3 regions of the Thioalkalivibrio sp. ALR17-21 genome follow, and region 1 is predicted to be linked to each of the others. Evidence: predicted binding sites of a transcription regulator. Region 1 holds the regulator's gene; each other region holds the start of a gene.

The links. The regulator sigma-54, encoded in region 1, starts transcription at its own class of promoters, with help from an activator protein. The targets are predictions, from matches to a motif close to TGGCANGNTNCNTGCTT.
Region 2: glnA (glutamate--ammonia ligase) is a predicted target of sigma-54. The motif match lies at 3,031-3,047, and genes of this name have one in related genera.
Region 3: G020_RS0108420 (TorF family putative porin) is a predicted target of sigma-54. The motif match lies at 1,464-1,480, and genes of this name have one in related genera.

The regions. Positions count from the first base shown of each region.
Region 1 covers NZ_ATUL01000001.1:57,253-61,917, reverse strand. Annotated here, with positions in the region: gene hprK (HPr(Ser) kinase/phosphatase) at 1-522, opposite strand, end outside; gene G020_RS0100320 (PTS sugar transporter subunit IIA) at 525-989, opposite strand; gene hpf (ribosome hibernation-promoting factor, HPF/YfiA family) at 994-1,332, opposite strand; gene G020_RS0100310 (RNA polymerase factor sigma-54) at 1,336-2,859, opposite strand; gene lptB (LPS export ABC transporter ATP-binding protein) at 2,944-3,684, opposite strand; gene lptA (lipopolysaccharide transport periplasmic protein LptA) at 3,681-4,223, opposite strand; gene lptC (LPS export ABC transporter periplasmic protein LptC) at 4,220-4,665, opposite strand, start outside.
Region 2 covers NZ_ATUL01000004.1:126-4,790, reverse strand. Annotated here, with positions in the region: gene glyS (glycine--tRNA ligase subunit beta) at 1-488, opposite strand, end outside; gene glyQ (glycine--tRNA ligase subunit alpha) at 579-1,523, opposite strand; gene G020_RS0102775 (cation diffusion facilitator family transporter) at 1,686-2,909, shown strand; gene glnA (glutamate--ammonia ligase) at 3,128-4,537, shown strand; partial or broken gene G020_RS15370 (hypothetical protein) at 4,525-4,665, opposite strand, start outside.
Region 3 covers NZ_ATUL01000013.1:40,843-45,507, reverse strand. Annotated here, with positions in the region: gene G020_RS0108430 (amidoligase family protein) at 1-709, opposite strand, end outside; gene folB (dihydroneopterin aldolase) at 854-1,216, shown strand; gene G020_RS0108420 (TorF family putative porin) at 1,536-2,258, shown strand; gene glnK (P-II family nitrogen regulator) at 2,331-2,669, shown strand; gene G020_RS0108410 (ammonium transporter) at 2,709-3,959, shown strand; gene G020_RS0108405 (ABC transporter substrate-binding protein) at 4,471-4,665, shown strand, end outside.

The DNA.
Region 1 (4,665 bases):
CTTGCCGACGCTCGACGCCCCCGAGATCAGCACGCCGATCCCGAGGATCTCCATGAACACCCCGTGGCGCACCTCGAAATGAGCGAGGCGCTGCTGCAGGAAATAGCGCAGCAGGGCGATGACTTCGTGCGAGGATGTGCGTGTGCACAGGATCACCGGCAGCGGGTCGTCACCTGTCTGCGGCATGCGCGGGAACGGGCAGGTGTCCTCGGCGAAAATCACCATGGTGGTGCCGGTGCGGGCCATCTCCAGCACAAGGTGGTCACGCTGTTCGTCGGACAGGCCGGCGATGTAGCGGGCCTCGTAGTCGCCGATGACCTGGATGCGGTTGGGGCGGATCAGGTTGAGATGGCCGGCCAGCGGCAGGTCGCCATCGCCGAGTCCCAGGAGTTCGCGGTCGCCCGCGGCCTCCTCCCCGTGGACGTAGCGCAGGTCCAGACGGCTCCCCATCGCCCGCGTGAGCGCGGCGATGGTGATGTTGCTCGCGGTGCCGTCGCCTGCCGCCTCCGCCCGGTCGGCCATGGTCAGGTGTCTCCCAGGGCCCGGGTGAGGGCCTGCTGGACCCCCGCGCTGTCCGCGGCGCGCCGGATGCCGGCGAGGGTGTCCGGCTGCGACAGGCCGCGTGCGAGCTGGGCCAGCAGGTCCAGGTGTTCGCTGGTGGCCTCTTCCGGCACCAGCAGGGCGATCAGGATGTCCACCGGTTCGTGGTCCATGGCCTCGAAATCCACGCCCTGATCCAGACGCAGGACCGCGATGCGGGGCGTATCCAGCTCGGCCAGACGGCCGTGCGGAATCGCCACGCCATGGCCGAGCCCGGTGGAGCCCAGTTTTTCGCGGGCCGACATGGCTTCGAACGCGGCGCTGGCCGCCAGCCCGTCCGCGGCCCCGTCCACCAGCAGATCGGCGAGGGTTTCCAGCGCTCGTTTCTTGCTGGAGCAGTCGGCTTCCAGTCCGATGCGCTCCGGGGTGATGAGCTCGGCCGGGTTCATCGGTTTACGGGGTCTGTTCGCGGTTGCGCTGGTGGCCTTCGGCGCGATGATGGTCCTTGACCTTCTCCTTGTGCTTGATCAGCTGGCGGTCGACCTTGTCGATCAGGCCGTCGATGGCGGCGTACATGTCGTCGTGGCTGGCCTCGGCGTGGATGTGGTTGCCGCTGACCTGCAGATTCGCTTCCGCCTTGTTGTGCAGCTTCTGCGTCTTCTCGTGGGTTAGCACCACGTGCACGTCGATCACCTTGTCGAAGTGGCGTTCCAGCTTCTCGAATTTCTCGTTGACGTAGTCGCGCAGGGCGTCGGTGATTTCGACGTGGTGTCCGGTGAGGTTGATCTGCATGGGTCAGGCTCCTTTCGGTTTGCTTCCGGTCGGCATGGCGGCCATCTGGCGGCGTTCGCTGGAGGATGGCAGGTTCATGCCCTCCCGGTATTTGGCCACGGTACGTCGGGCCACGTTGATGCCCCGATCCGCGAGGATCCGGGCGAGGCGGGAATCGCTGAGCGGTTTGCCCGGCGTTTCCTCTTCGATGAGTTCGCGGATCATGGCACGAATCGCGGTCGCGGAGCATTCCCCGCCGTCGCTGGTGCCCACGTGACTGGAGAAGAAATACTTGAATTCGAACACTCCGCGGGGGGTATGCATGTATTTCTGCGTGGTCACCCGCGAGATCGTGGACTCGTGCATCTCCAGGGCTTCGGCGATGTCGCGCAGGATCAGCGGCTGCATCGCCACCTCGCCGTGTTCCAGGAACCCCTGCTGGCGTTCGACGATCGCTCGCGCTACGCGCAGCAGGGTGTCGTTGCGGCTGTGCAGGCTCTTGATGAACCACCGCGCCTCCTGCAGCTGGTCGCGCATGAATGCGCTGTCGCGGGCATCGGAGACCTGGCGGACCATGCCGGCGTAGAGGTCGTTGACGCGAATGCGCGGGGCGATCTCGGGATTCAGGTCGACCTGCCAGCCCTGGTCGGTATGACGCACGTAGACATCCGGGACCACGTATTCCGGCGGCGTCTCGCTGATCTGGGCGCCGGGGCGCGGGTTGAGCGTACGGATCAGGTCCAGGGCCGCGGCCAGCTCGTCGGCATCGCGCACGCCGCTCTGGCGCTGCAGTGCCTTGTAGTCACGCCGGGCAAGGGCGTCCATGCCGTGTTCCAGGACCGCGCGCGCGGCTTCGCGCGAGGGCGCGTCCGGCGCCAGCTCGCCCAGCTGGACCTCCAGGCACTCGCGCAGATCCAGCGACCCGGCCCCGAGGGGGTCGCAGTGCTGCAGCCAGTGGCGCACTGCCTCCACCTCGTCGGTGCCGACCGGGGTGTCCTCGCCCTGACTGATGGTGTCGGCCAGGGTCTCGACGTCTCCCTCGAGGTAACCGTCGCCGTTGATGGTGTCGATCAGGGCGGCGCCGATGCGCTGGTCACGCGGGGTCAGGTGCGACAGATGCAGCTGCCACAGCAGGTGGTCCTGCAGGCCACCGCCATCGTCGTCCGAGGTGTTTTCCAGGGGATCGCGGTCGTCCAGTCCGCGCGGGCTGGCGCTGGCGTCGTAGATGTCTTCCCAGCGGGTGTCGGTCACCAGTTCGTCGGGGATGACATCCTCCGAACCGCCGGCGTCCACCGTTTCGCCGGTGCCGGCGGCGGCATCGCTGGCGGTCTCGTTCTCGCCCTCGGTGCCGGGGTCCGGGGTTTCTTCGCCATCGGCGCCGAGTTCGTCGTCCTCGGCCTGTTCCAGCATGGGGTTGCTTTCCAGCGCCTGCTGGATCTCGGCCTGGAGCTCCAGCGTCGAGAGCTGCAACAGCCGGATGGCCTGCTGCAGCTGCGGCGTCATGGTCAGCGTCTGACCGAGCTGCAGGTTCAGCCCGGGCTTCAGCATGAGTTGGGAGAGGCGTTGTTCACCATAAGTGAATAGTAATCCCTTGTTGTGGCCTTGTGCACCGGCCGGATGTGGCGATCGGTGTCACAGGCGGAAATTTTCGCCGAGGTAGACCTCGCGCACGCGGGCATCGTCCAGCAGTTCCTCCGGCGTTCCCGCGCTCAGAAGGTGCCCCTCGCTGAGGATGTAGGCGCGGTGGCAGATGCCCAGGGTCTCGCGCACGTTGTGGTCCGAGATTAGTACGCCGATGCCGCGTTCGGCCAGGTGGCGGATCACTTCCTGGATCTCGCTGACCGAGATCGGGTCGACCCCGGCGAAGGGTTCGTCCAGGCAGATAAACCGCGGATCACCGGCCAGCGCACGGGCGATCTCGGCGCGCCGCCGTTCGCCTCCGGACAACGCGATGCCGGGGCTGTGGCGCACGGTTTCGAGCTGGAATTCCTCGATCAGGGCATCGCCGATGCGGCGGCGCTCGTGGCGGTCCAGTCCGGGCCGCAGTTCCAGCACTGCCTGCAGGTTGTCCTGGACCGACAGGCGGCGGAAGATCGAGGCCTCCTGTGGGAGATAGCCCAGCCCGGCGCGGGCGCGTTCGTGGATGGGGGCCTGCGTGATGTCGCGCCCGCCCAGGGTGATGCGCCCGGTATTGGGCCGGATCAGGCCGACCAGACTGTAGAAACAGGTGGTCTTGCCGGCCCCGTTGGGTCCCAGCAGGCCGACCACCTCGCCGGGCACCAGGTCCACGTCCATTGCGTCCAGCACGGTACGCTGGCCATAGCGCTTGCTCAGCTCGCGGGCGACCAGATGGCCGTTGGCCGCGGGCCTCATGGATCGTCCTCGCGTGGCTGCAGGCGGATGTGCACGCGCTCGTCGTCGGTGTCGCCGCGTTCCGCGCGGATCACGTCGCGCTCGAGGTCATAGGTGATGCGCTGCCCGCGGGCATCCTCGGCGGCGGTGATGACGCGCGCCCGTTCGGTCAGGATCACGCGTTCCTCGTCGAGGAAATAGTCGATGCGCAGCCCTTCGGCGATGCGCATCTCGCCGGTCTCGGGATCGGGCGACTCCAGGCGTGCGGGCTCGCCGTGGGCCTCGATCTCGTAGGGGCGGCGCTCGCGCATGTGCACGATCACGCGGTCTGCTTCCAGCGTGGCATCGCCGCGCACCACGATCACGTCGCCGGTGTAGGTGCCGGTGCCCGCGCGTTCGTCCATCTCGGCGTGGTCCGCGGTGATCTCCACCGGCAGGGCATCCTCGCGGCCGGTCGCCGGCGGGGCCGCCAGGATCAGTGCGAGTACGCCCGCCACGGCAAGCAGCGGGGCCGGTCGGCGGATGCCCGCGCGGCGATGTTCGGTTGTGGCCGGGTTCATTCCGGGCGGTCCTCCTGCGGCAGGTCGCTGTACAGCGTGTAGACCTCGGCGAGCAGTTCAATGGTATCCGCTTGCGGGTCGGCGCGCAGGCCGGTACCCCGCTGGAACAGTCCCGGCTGTTCCAGAGTGCTCGACGCCGACGAGGTCGTCAGCCGGGTGTCCAGCGCCACGCGCACGTCGCGCGACTCGATCACCGTGCGCACGCGCTCGTTGCGTTCGGGGCGCACGCCGCGGGTGTGGCCGAAGGTATGCAGCAGTTCGCGATCGGGCTGATGCGCCGCGCGCGGGGCCCGCCAGGTCCAGTTCAGGCCCCGCTGGTCCAGCAGATCCAGCTCCGGGTCATCGATGAACTGGACCGCATCCCGGTCGTATTCGCGCAGCCGCGCCCCCTGCAGGCGGTGGGTGGGCCGCCCGTCCTCGCCAGTGACATGCGCGGTAAACC
Region 2 (4,665 bases), on a different contig from region 1:
TGCACCGGGCGCACGAATTCCGTGGTGCTCTCGCCCCAGCGCATGCGTTTGGGCGTGGGCAGATGCTCCAGGGCCCCCGCCAGCATCTCCGGCAGCAGCTCGCCGAGGGCCTGGCCCGGCTGCATGCGGCGGAAGATCAGGTATTCGCCCTTGCCGGTGTCCTCGCGTTCCAGTTGCTCGACCTCCACCCCGCAGGAGGAGGCGAAGCCCTGCGCCGCGCGGGTCGGCTGGCCCTGGTCGTCGAAGGCGGCGGCCACGGCCGGGCCGCGGCGTTCCTGCAGCTGGTCGGGCTGGCGGCCGGCCACCGCGGGGAAACGCACGGCCAGGCGTCGGGGCGTGGCGAAGGCCTCGGGCTCGCCGGGTTCCAGCCCGGCGTCGCGCAGGCGGGTGGTCAGACCTTCGGCCAGGGCGTCGCGCAGGCGTGCCAGCGCGGTGGGGGGCAGTTCCTCGGTGCCGAGTTCGATCAGAAGTTCGCGGGCTTCGTCCATGTTCGGTCCAGTCGGGTTCCGGTGGGCCCGCGCGCCCGTTCGGGGCGGCGGCGGGCACGGGTTCGGGGTATGCCCCGGTATCGGGTGGCGTCAGGCGGCGTCGGACTTGCCGGTGTCGCCCGGGGCGCACAGCGGAAAGCCCAGGGCCTCGCGCGATTCATAGTATTTCTGCGCCACGTTCCTGGAGAGCTCGCGCACCCGCAGGATGTAGCGCTGGCGCTCGGTGACCGAGATCGCGCCACGCGCATCCAGCAGGTTGAAGCTGTGCGAGGCGCGCAGCATCTGCTCGTAGGCCGGCAGCGGCAGGCCCAGCTCGATCATGCGGTCGCTCTCGTTCGCATGCTGATCGAAGGCGGCGAACAGGGCGTCGCGGTCGGCATGCTCGAAGTTGTAGGTGGACTGCTCCACCTCGTTCTGGTGGTAGACGTCACCGTAGGTCACCGGGCGGCCGTCCGGGCCGACGGTCCAGACCAGGTCGAATACGCTCTCCACCCCCTGCAGGTACATCGCCAGGCGCTCCAGGCCGTAGGTGATCTCGCCGGAGACCGGATGGCAGTCCAGCCCGCCGACCTGCTGGAAGTAGGTGAACTGGGTGACCTCCATGCCGTTCAGCCAGACCTCCCAGCCCAGGCCCCAGGCGCCAAGGGTCGGCGACTCCCAGTTGTCCTCGACGAAGCGCACGTCGTGGGTGAGGGTGTCGAAGCCCAGCGCCTCCAGGGAGCCGAGGTAGAGGTCCTGGATGTCCGGCGGCGACGGCTTCAGCAGCACTTGGAACTGGTAGTAGTGCTGCAGGCGGTTGGGGTTGTCGCCATAGCGACCGTCGGTAGGACGGCGGCTGGGCTGCACGTAGGCCGCGCGCCACGGCTCCGGCCCGATGGAGCGCAGGAAGGTCGCCGGATGGAAGGTGCCGGCCCCCATCTCCATGTCGTAGGGCTGCAGGACCACGCAGCCGTGGTCGTTCCAGTAGTCCTGCAAGCGACGGATCAGGTCCTGGAAGGTGGGGCTGCTGCTGGACGGGGTGCGTTCGTGCGCCATGCGGGATCCCGGGTCAGGGCAAAGCGGACAGTATATCGGCCGGGCTCCAGCCTCGGCCACCGTCAGCGTCAGCGCGAAACGCGGAGACGCCCGCGCGAGTCGGCACTTCCCTGTGGCGGCAGACGGTTTTGCGCCAGCCGGGAAGGCGCCCATACTGGAGGCTTGATCCGGTTCGGGAGAACCGCCCTGAGCGAGCCCCACGCCAATTCGGAGCCGACGGTGACCGCGGAGAACGGTCAGCGCTACCGCGACACCCGCCGAGTGACACTGGTGGGCGCGACCGTGAACAGCTTTCTCGCCGTCGCGCAGCTGCTCAGCGGCTGGCTTCTGAACTCGCAGGCGCTGGTCGCGGACGGCGTGCATACGCTGTCGGACCTGATCACCGACGGTGTCGTGCTGTTCGCCGCGCGCAAGGCTGCGGCGTCCCCCGACCAGGACCACCCGTACGGCCATGCCCGCATCGAGACCCTCGCAACGGTGATCGTCGGGGTCTTTCTGGCAGCCGCGGGGCTGGGGATCGCCTGGGCAGCCGGCAGCCGGCTGGTCGACCCCGAGGCCATGACCGGTCCCGCCAATATGGCCATCTTCTTTGCCGCGCTGACCCTGGTCGCGAAGGAGGGCCTGTACCAGTACACCCACCGAGTGGCGAAGCGCCTGCGCTCGCGGATGCTCGATGCCAATGCCTGGCACCACCGTACGGATGCAATCTCGTCGCTGTTCGTACTGGTCGGCGTGGGTGCGGCGGTGGCGGGCTTCCCGTGGGCGGACGCCCTGGCGGCGCTGATCGTCGCCCTGTTCATCCTGCATATCGCCGGGCGCCTGATCGTGCGCGCCGCGGCGGAGCTGATCGACACCGCGCTGGAGCCGGAGAAGGTGGATCGCATTCACCGCACCATCCTGGACGTGCCCGGGGTGAAGGATGCGCACATGCTGCGCACCCGCCGCCACGGCAGCGACGTGGTGGCCGATGTGCACATCCAGGTCGCGCCGATGATCTCGGTCTCCGAGGGGCATCGGATCGCCGATGCGGTGTTCCATTCGGTGACCGACGAGCATGAGCGGGTCAACGACATCACGGTGCACGTGGACCCGGAGAATGACGCGGAGCAGGCGCGCAGCTCGACGCTGCCGTTACGGCCGGTACTGGTAGAGGCCCTGCGCGAGGCCTGGGCCGACACCCCGGAGCTGGACGCGGTGGAGCACCTGTCCCTGCACTACCTGGGCGGCCGGGTGCACATGACGCTGACCCTGCGCCTTGACGGGGCAACCGCGGCCCCGGACCTGGAGGCGCGGGCCCGGGCCCTGGCCGACCGGCTGCACGGCCACCCGCAGGTGGGCGACATGCTGGGCGAGGTCACGCTACTCTATCGTCCGTGCACTCATTAGGTGCGGCACACCCCAGCAAGCACCATCGTGGTGCATATACGGCACCATGATGGTGCAAAACGGAGGCGGCGCGGCACCCGGGGTGCCCGTTTTTCGCGCGCCCGGGCCGAATCGGGCCGGATGGCATGATGCCTGCATAATGACCCACGAAGCCGTGCAGGGGCCAAAAGGCCGGCCGGCCAAAATCGAAGACTCAAGTGAAGACCAAGGAGACCCCCATGTCCGCAGCCGACGTGCTGAACCAGATCAAGGAAAAGGAAGTGCGCTTTGTCGACTTCCGCTTTACCGACTCCAAGGGCAAGGAACAGCATGTGACCATGCCGGCCCACGACATCGACGAAGAGACCTTCGAGGAAGGCAAGATGTTCGACGGCTCCTCGATCTCCGGTTGGAAGGGGATCAACGAGTCCGACATGATCCTGATGCCGGACGCCGAGTCGGCCGTGATCGACCCGTTCTTCGAAGACATGACCATGAACATCCGCTGCGACGTGGTCGAGCCGGCCACCATGCAGGGCTACGACCGCTGCCCGCGCTCCCTGGCGCGCCGCGCCGAGGCCTACCTGCAGAGCACCGGCATCGCCGACACCGCGCTGTTCGGTCCGGAGAACGAGTTCTTCATCTTTGACGACGTGAAGTGGGGTACCAGCCTGTCCGGTTCCTACTGCCGCGTGGACTCCCAGGAGGCGTCCTGGAACTCCGAGCGCGTCTACGAGGACGGCAACATCGGGCACCGCCCGGGCGTGAAGGGCGGCTACTTCCCGGTCCCGCCGGTCGACAGCCTGCACGACATCCGCTCCACCATGTGTGAAGTGATGACCGAGATGGGTCTGGAGACCGAGGTGCACCACCACGAGGTGGCCACCGCCGGCCAGTGCGAGATCGGCGTGGGCCCGGCGACCCTGACGCAGAAGGCCGACGAGGTGCAGATCCTGAAGTACGTGGTGCAGAACGTGGCCCACATCCACGGCAAGACCGCGACCTTCATGCCCAAGCCGATCGTCGGCGACAACGGCTCCGGCATGCACGTGCACCAGTCGCTGTCCAAGGACGGCAAGAACCTGTTCTCCGGTGACCTCTACGGCGGCCTGTCCGAGACCGCGCTGTACTACATCGGCGGCATCATCAAGCACGCCCGCGCGCTGAATGCCTTCACCAACCCGTCCACCAACAGCTACAAGCGTCTGGTGCCGGGCTTCGAGGCGCCGGTCATGCTGGCCTACTCCGCCCGTAACCGCTCGGCCTCGCTGCGCATCCCGTTCGTGATGAACCCGAAGGCGCGCCGGATCGAGCTGCGCTTCCCGGACTCCACCGCCAACCCCTACCTGGCCTTCGCCGCGATGCTGATGGCCGGCCTGGACGGCATCCAGAACAAGATCCACCCCGGCGACGCGATGGACAAGAACCTCTACGACCTGCCGCCGGAAGAAGAGAAGGGCATCCCGCAGGTCGCCCATTCGCTGGAACAGGCCCTGGAGGCGCTGGACGGCGACCGCGCATTCCTGACCCAGGGCGGCGTGTTCACCGACGACATGATCGACGCCTACATCGACCTGAAGATGGAAGACGTCACGCGCATGCGCATGACCACCCATCCGATCGAGTTCGACATGTACTACAGCCTGTAAGCCCCGCGGGCTTTCCGGCCGTCATCGGGCCCCGGCGTTCGCGCCGGGGCCTTTTTGTTCTGCCCCGGCGAGTAGCCTTCGTCCCCCGCCGAAAACGCACTCGGCTCGCTGGTCAGGGTGTAGAGCAG
Region 3 (4,665 bases), on a different contig from region 1:
GGTCCAGCGGACGGTTGCGCGTGGGGTTGTGCGCCAGCCAGGTGTCGATCAGCGATGCACGGTCCGGGGTGAAATCGGGGTCGAGAATGTGGCGCACGAAGGCGCCGGGGAACGGCCGGATGTAGGGCGACAGGCGGCGCGACAGGTCGATGGCCCCCGCCTGCGCGAGGATCTCGTACATGAGCACGAAGGCTCGCAGGATGGCCAGCAGCCATTCGGGCTCGCGGCTGTGGATCTCGATGTTCAGCTGCAGCCCGAAGGCGTAGAGCAGGGAGCGTTCCGTGCCCAGGGCACCTTCCTGTTGCAGCGCGGCACGCACCCGGTCCAGGCGGGGCAGCTGCGCAGGCTCCAGGGGTGGCGCCACGATCTCGTGCGGGACCAGGCGCCCGGCGGCATCGGCCAGCCAGGCCTCCAGTGCTTCCTGGTCGCGGTCGTCCAGGTCGACCCCCAGCCGGGCCAGGTGCTCGCGATAGCCGCGGTCCTTGAGTACGCGGGCATCCAGCTCCAGCTGGAAATCCCCCGCGTCACTGTCGCGGACATGCAGCACGAAGGCATGCTCGGCTTCGATGTGCCCGCCGAATTCGTCGATGATGGCGCGGGCCATCGTCTCCAGCGAGACCCCTGCCATCTCGATCTCCACGCCGACCCGGCGCAGGGCCCCCTCGGGGGTCCGGGTCCACGGCAGTGGCTGAAACGAAGTGGTGGACATGCGGCGGCTCTCCTGGCGACGCTGTTCGGTCGGACTGTTCGGGCATGGTAGCGCGTTGCGCCACCATCGCACGCCCCGGTGTACGCGGGCGGGGGCAGGCAGTACGATAAGCCCCTCCGCAACCCTGTGTCCCCGGTGTCCCGCATGGACCGTATCTATCTGCGCGATCTCGAAATCCCCGCCGTGGTCGGCGTCTACGACTGGGAACAGCGCATGCAGCGCCCGCTGCGCTTCGACATCGAGCTGGCGGCGGACACTCGCGTGGCCGCCCACTCCGGCGAGATCGAAGACACGGTTGACTACGAGGCCGTGGCCAACGCGGTGCGGGCCATCGTGACCCGCGAACCCCACATCCTGCTCGAATCCCTCGCCGAGGAGATCGCCGAGACCCTGATGGCGCAGTTCGGTTCGCCGTGGCTGCGCATCACCCTGGGCAAACCGGGCGCGGTGGCCGGGGTGCGCGAGGTGGGCATCACCATCGAACGCGGCTCGCTCGCCACCGACTGACCTCGGGACTTCGGCGCGCAGGCCCTGGCCGATTGGCAGGACGCTTCCACACTTCCTGCTCCTGTCTCCCGCACAGCTTTCCCGTACTGCTCTTTCCCGCGCGGCGCCCTTTCCGGTGGCGGCCCCGCCTCGTATTGCCCCCTTTTGGTGCGCCTGCACTTTGTGATTGCACCCGTTCGTGGCAATCACCCGTGGTTTGCCCGCAACAGCGTTGCATAAAACCGGTTTTTGCCCCGTTTAACGTTTCTGGCACGCCCCCTGCAAGGAACGGGTGTCGACAAGCAGCGACATCCAGAAAACACGCAGAGGGAGTCAACCAATGAAGAAATTCGCCTATTCCGCCGTCGCCACCGCGATCCTGGCCGTCGGGTCCACCGGGGGTGTCGTCTTTACTTCCAGCGCGGCCGCCGAGGTGTCGGCCAATATCTCGATCGTGTCCGATTATGAACTGCGGGGCTTTTCCGAAACCGATGGCGGCGCCGCTATCCAGGGTGGTTTTGACTGGGAGCATGCCTCCGGGTTTTACCTGGGGACCTGGGCTTCCAACGTGGATTTCGGGGAAGATGATGGCACGACCTACGAGCTCGACCTTTACGGTGGTTTTGCCGATTCCTTTGATAACGGTTTCGGCTACGACGTGGGGTATGTCTATTACGCCTATCCGGATGCCTCGTTCGAAGGTGATTCCGTCTCATACGACTTCGGCGAGCTGGTCGGGTCGGTCAGTTATGACATGGACGTGATCGGCTTTTATGGCGGTGTCCAGTGGGTGGTGACCGACAGTGCCTCGGAGTCGCTCCTCGAAAGTGACGACGTGTACTTCTACGGTGGTCTGGATGTGCCGTTCGCCGAGGTCTACAGCGCCGGTTTCATGGTCGGACGTCAGACGTACGACGACAGCGACAATGACGATTACACCCACTACTCCGCCAGCCTCGCTCGCGATGCCGGCGAATTCGGCGAATTCAGCCTGAACCTGGCCTATGCCGACGTCGATGACGAAGACATGCGTGCCTGGGTGGGCTGGTCGAAATCCTTCTGAACGTTGAACCGGAAGCAAAACTTCGTTGCGGGTCGTTGCCCCCGGTGGCGACCCGCCTGAGAGGAGCATGACATGAAGATGATTACTGCCGTGATCAAGCCGTTCAAGCTTGATGATGTGCGCGAGGCGATGTCCGAGATCGGTGTGCAGGGCATCACCATGACCGAAGTCAAGGGTTTCGGTCGCCAGCGTGGCCACACCGAACTGTACCGCGGTGCCGAATACGTCGTGGACTTTCTGCCCAAGGTCAAGCTGGAGGTTGCGGTGGATGACAGCCTGGTCGACCAGGTGATCGAAGCCGTTTCGAAGGCCGCGAGCACCGGCAAGATCGGGGACGGAAAGATCTTTGTCTCGCCGGTCGAGCAGGTCCTGCGAATCCGCACGGGTGAAACCGGAACCGAAGCGCTCTGAGCGCCCATCTCGGTCATTATTAGATGAGGTAATCCGAAAATGGATATCGAACAGCAAGTCGTCGAGGTGGCCTACGCCCTTGACACCTTTTACTTCCTGATGGCCGGTGCTCTGGTCATGTGGATGGCCGCGGGCTTTACCATGCTCGAGGCCGGCATGGTGCGGACCAAGAGCGTGGCCGAAATCCTTACCAAGAACATCTCCCTTTATTCCATTGCCTCGGTCATGTACATGCTGATCGGCTACAACATCATGTACAGCGACGGGCTCACTTCTCTGATCCCGGGCCTGGGCTTCTTCATCACCGGTGACAACGCCGTGGCCGAGGTGCTGGGCAGCGGCGGCGACATCTACTACTCGGATCGCGCGGATTTCTTCTTCCAGGTGGTGTTCGTGGCGACCGCGATGTCGATCGTCTCCGGTGCGGTGGCCGAGCGCATGAAGCTGTGGGCCTTCCTCGCCTTCGCCGTGGTGCTCACCGGCGTGATCTACCCGATCCAGGGCTTCTGGAGCTGGGGCGGCGGCATGCTGGACCAGATCGGCTATCTCGACTACGCCGGTTCGGGCATCGTCCACTTCACCGGTGCCGTGGCCGCGCTGGCGGGCGTTCTGCTGCTGGGGGCGCGCAAGGGCAAGTACGGCAAGGACGGCCAGATCAACGCGATCCCGGGCTCCAGCATGCCGCTGGCGACGTTGGGCGTGCTGATCCTCTGGCTGGGCTGGTTCGGCTTCAACGGCGGTTCCGAGCTCAAGGTGTCCGACGTTGAATCCGCGAATGCCGTGGCGGCCGTGTTCACCAACACCAACCTGGCCGCGGCCGGGGGCGTGATTGCCGCGCTGATCACCACCCGCCTGATGTTCGGCAAGGCCGATCTGACCATGGCCCTGAACGGCGCGGTCGCCGGCCTGGTGTCCATCACCGCCGAACCGCTGATGCCCAGCCCGCTGCTGGCGACCTTCATCGGCGCCGTGGGTGGCGTGATCGTGGTGTTCTCCATCGTCGCCCTGGACAAGGTCAAGATCGATGACCCGGTGGGTGCGATCTCGGCCCACGGCACGGCCGGCATCTGGGGTGTCCTCGCGGTGCTGCTGTCCAACCCGGATGCGACCTTCGTGGCGCAGATCGCGGGTCTGGCGGCGATCTTCGTCTTCGTCTTCCTCGCCAGCCTGCTGGTGTGGTTCGTCCTCAAAATGGCCATGGGCATCCGCCTGGGTGAAGAGGAAGAAGAGATCGGTGCCGACGTGACCGAGTGCGGCCTCGAGGCCTACCCCGAGTTCACGAACAAGTAACGCGAAACCCATAGCCTGTACGCAGGCTGGACGGGGCCGGGGGGCCGGCCCCGCAACTTGTCTCCTCCGACGCCGACAGCACGGTCTCTCCCGGGACCCGGAAGTTGGCCTTCAGGGCGCCCTCGTGGCGCCCTCTTTTTTGGGGCGATGAACGCGGATCCCGCGGACCTGCCGATCGGGGGGGTGCCTGTTCGTTGCGAGTGCGAATACGATCAGTGGCGGGGCAATTCGCACCAGTGTTGATCTTCCTTGTTTGGGGTTTGCTTAATAACCAATTGAAATTGCGGAAAGATTATTTCTGGCACTCCGTTTGCAGGCCAGTTACATGCGAGACAAATCAGTCTCTTTGTGGTGATGGTCAGCGGAGATAGAGCCAATGAAATTCAAGAAGCTTGCAAACCTCGTTTCGCCCCGTCGCGCGGACGCCGCGAATACGGCATTCAGCCCCGATCGCCGTAAGTTCCTTCGAACGGGATGTGCCTGTGGTGCGTTGAGTCTTTCCTCGGCCGGCATGGCATTGCTAGCGACCACCGGAAGTGCCAGGGCCGGGGTTGCGGATGAAATGGTGAAGGCGGGGCACCTGCCCGCGGGGTGTATTTCTCACCTGCTCCTGGCCGCGCAACGGGGGCTCTTCAAGGAGGCCGGGCTGGCCGTGGACATTACCCAGTTCAACGGCCCCATGGAGAATCTCCGGGCGCTCGGCGTC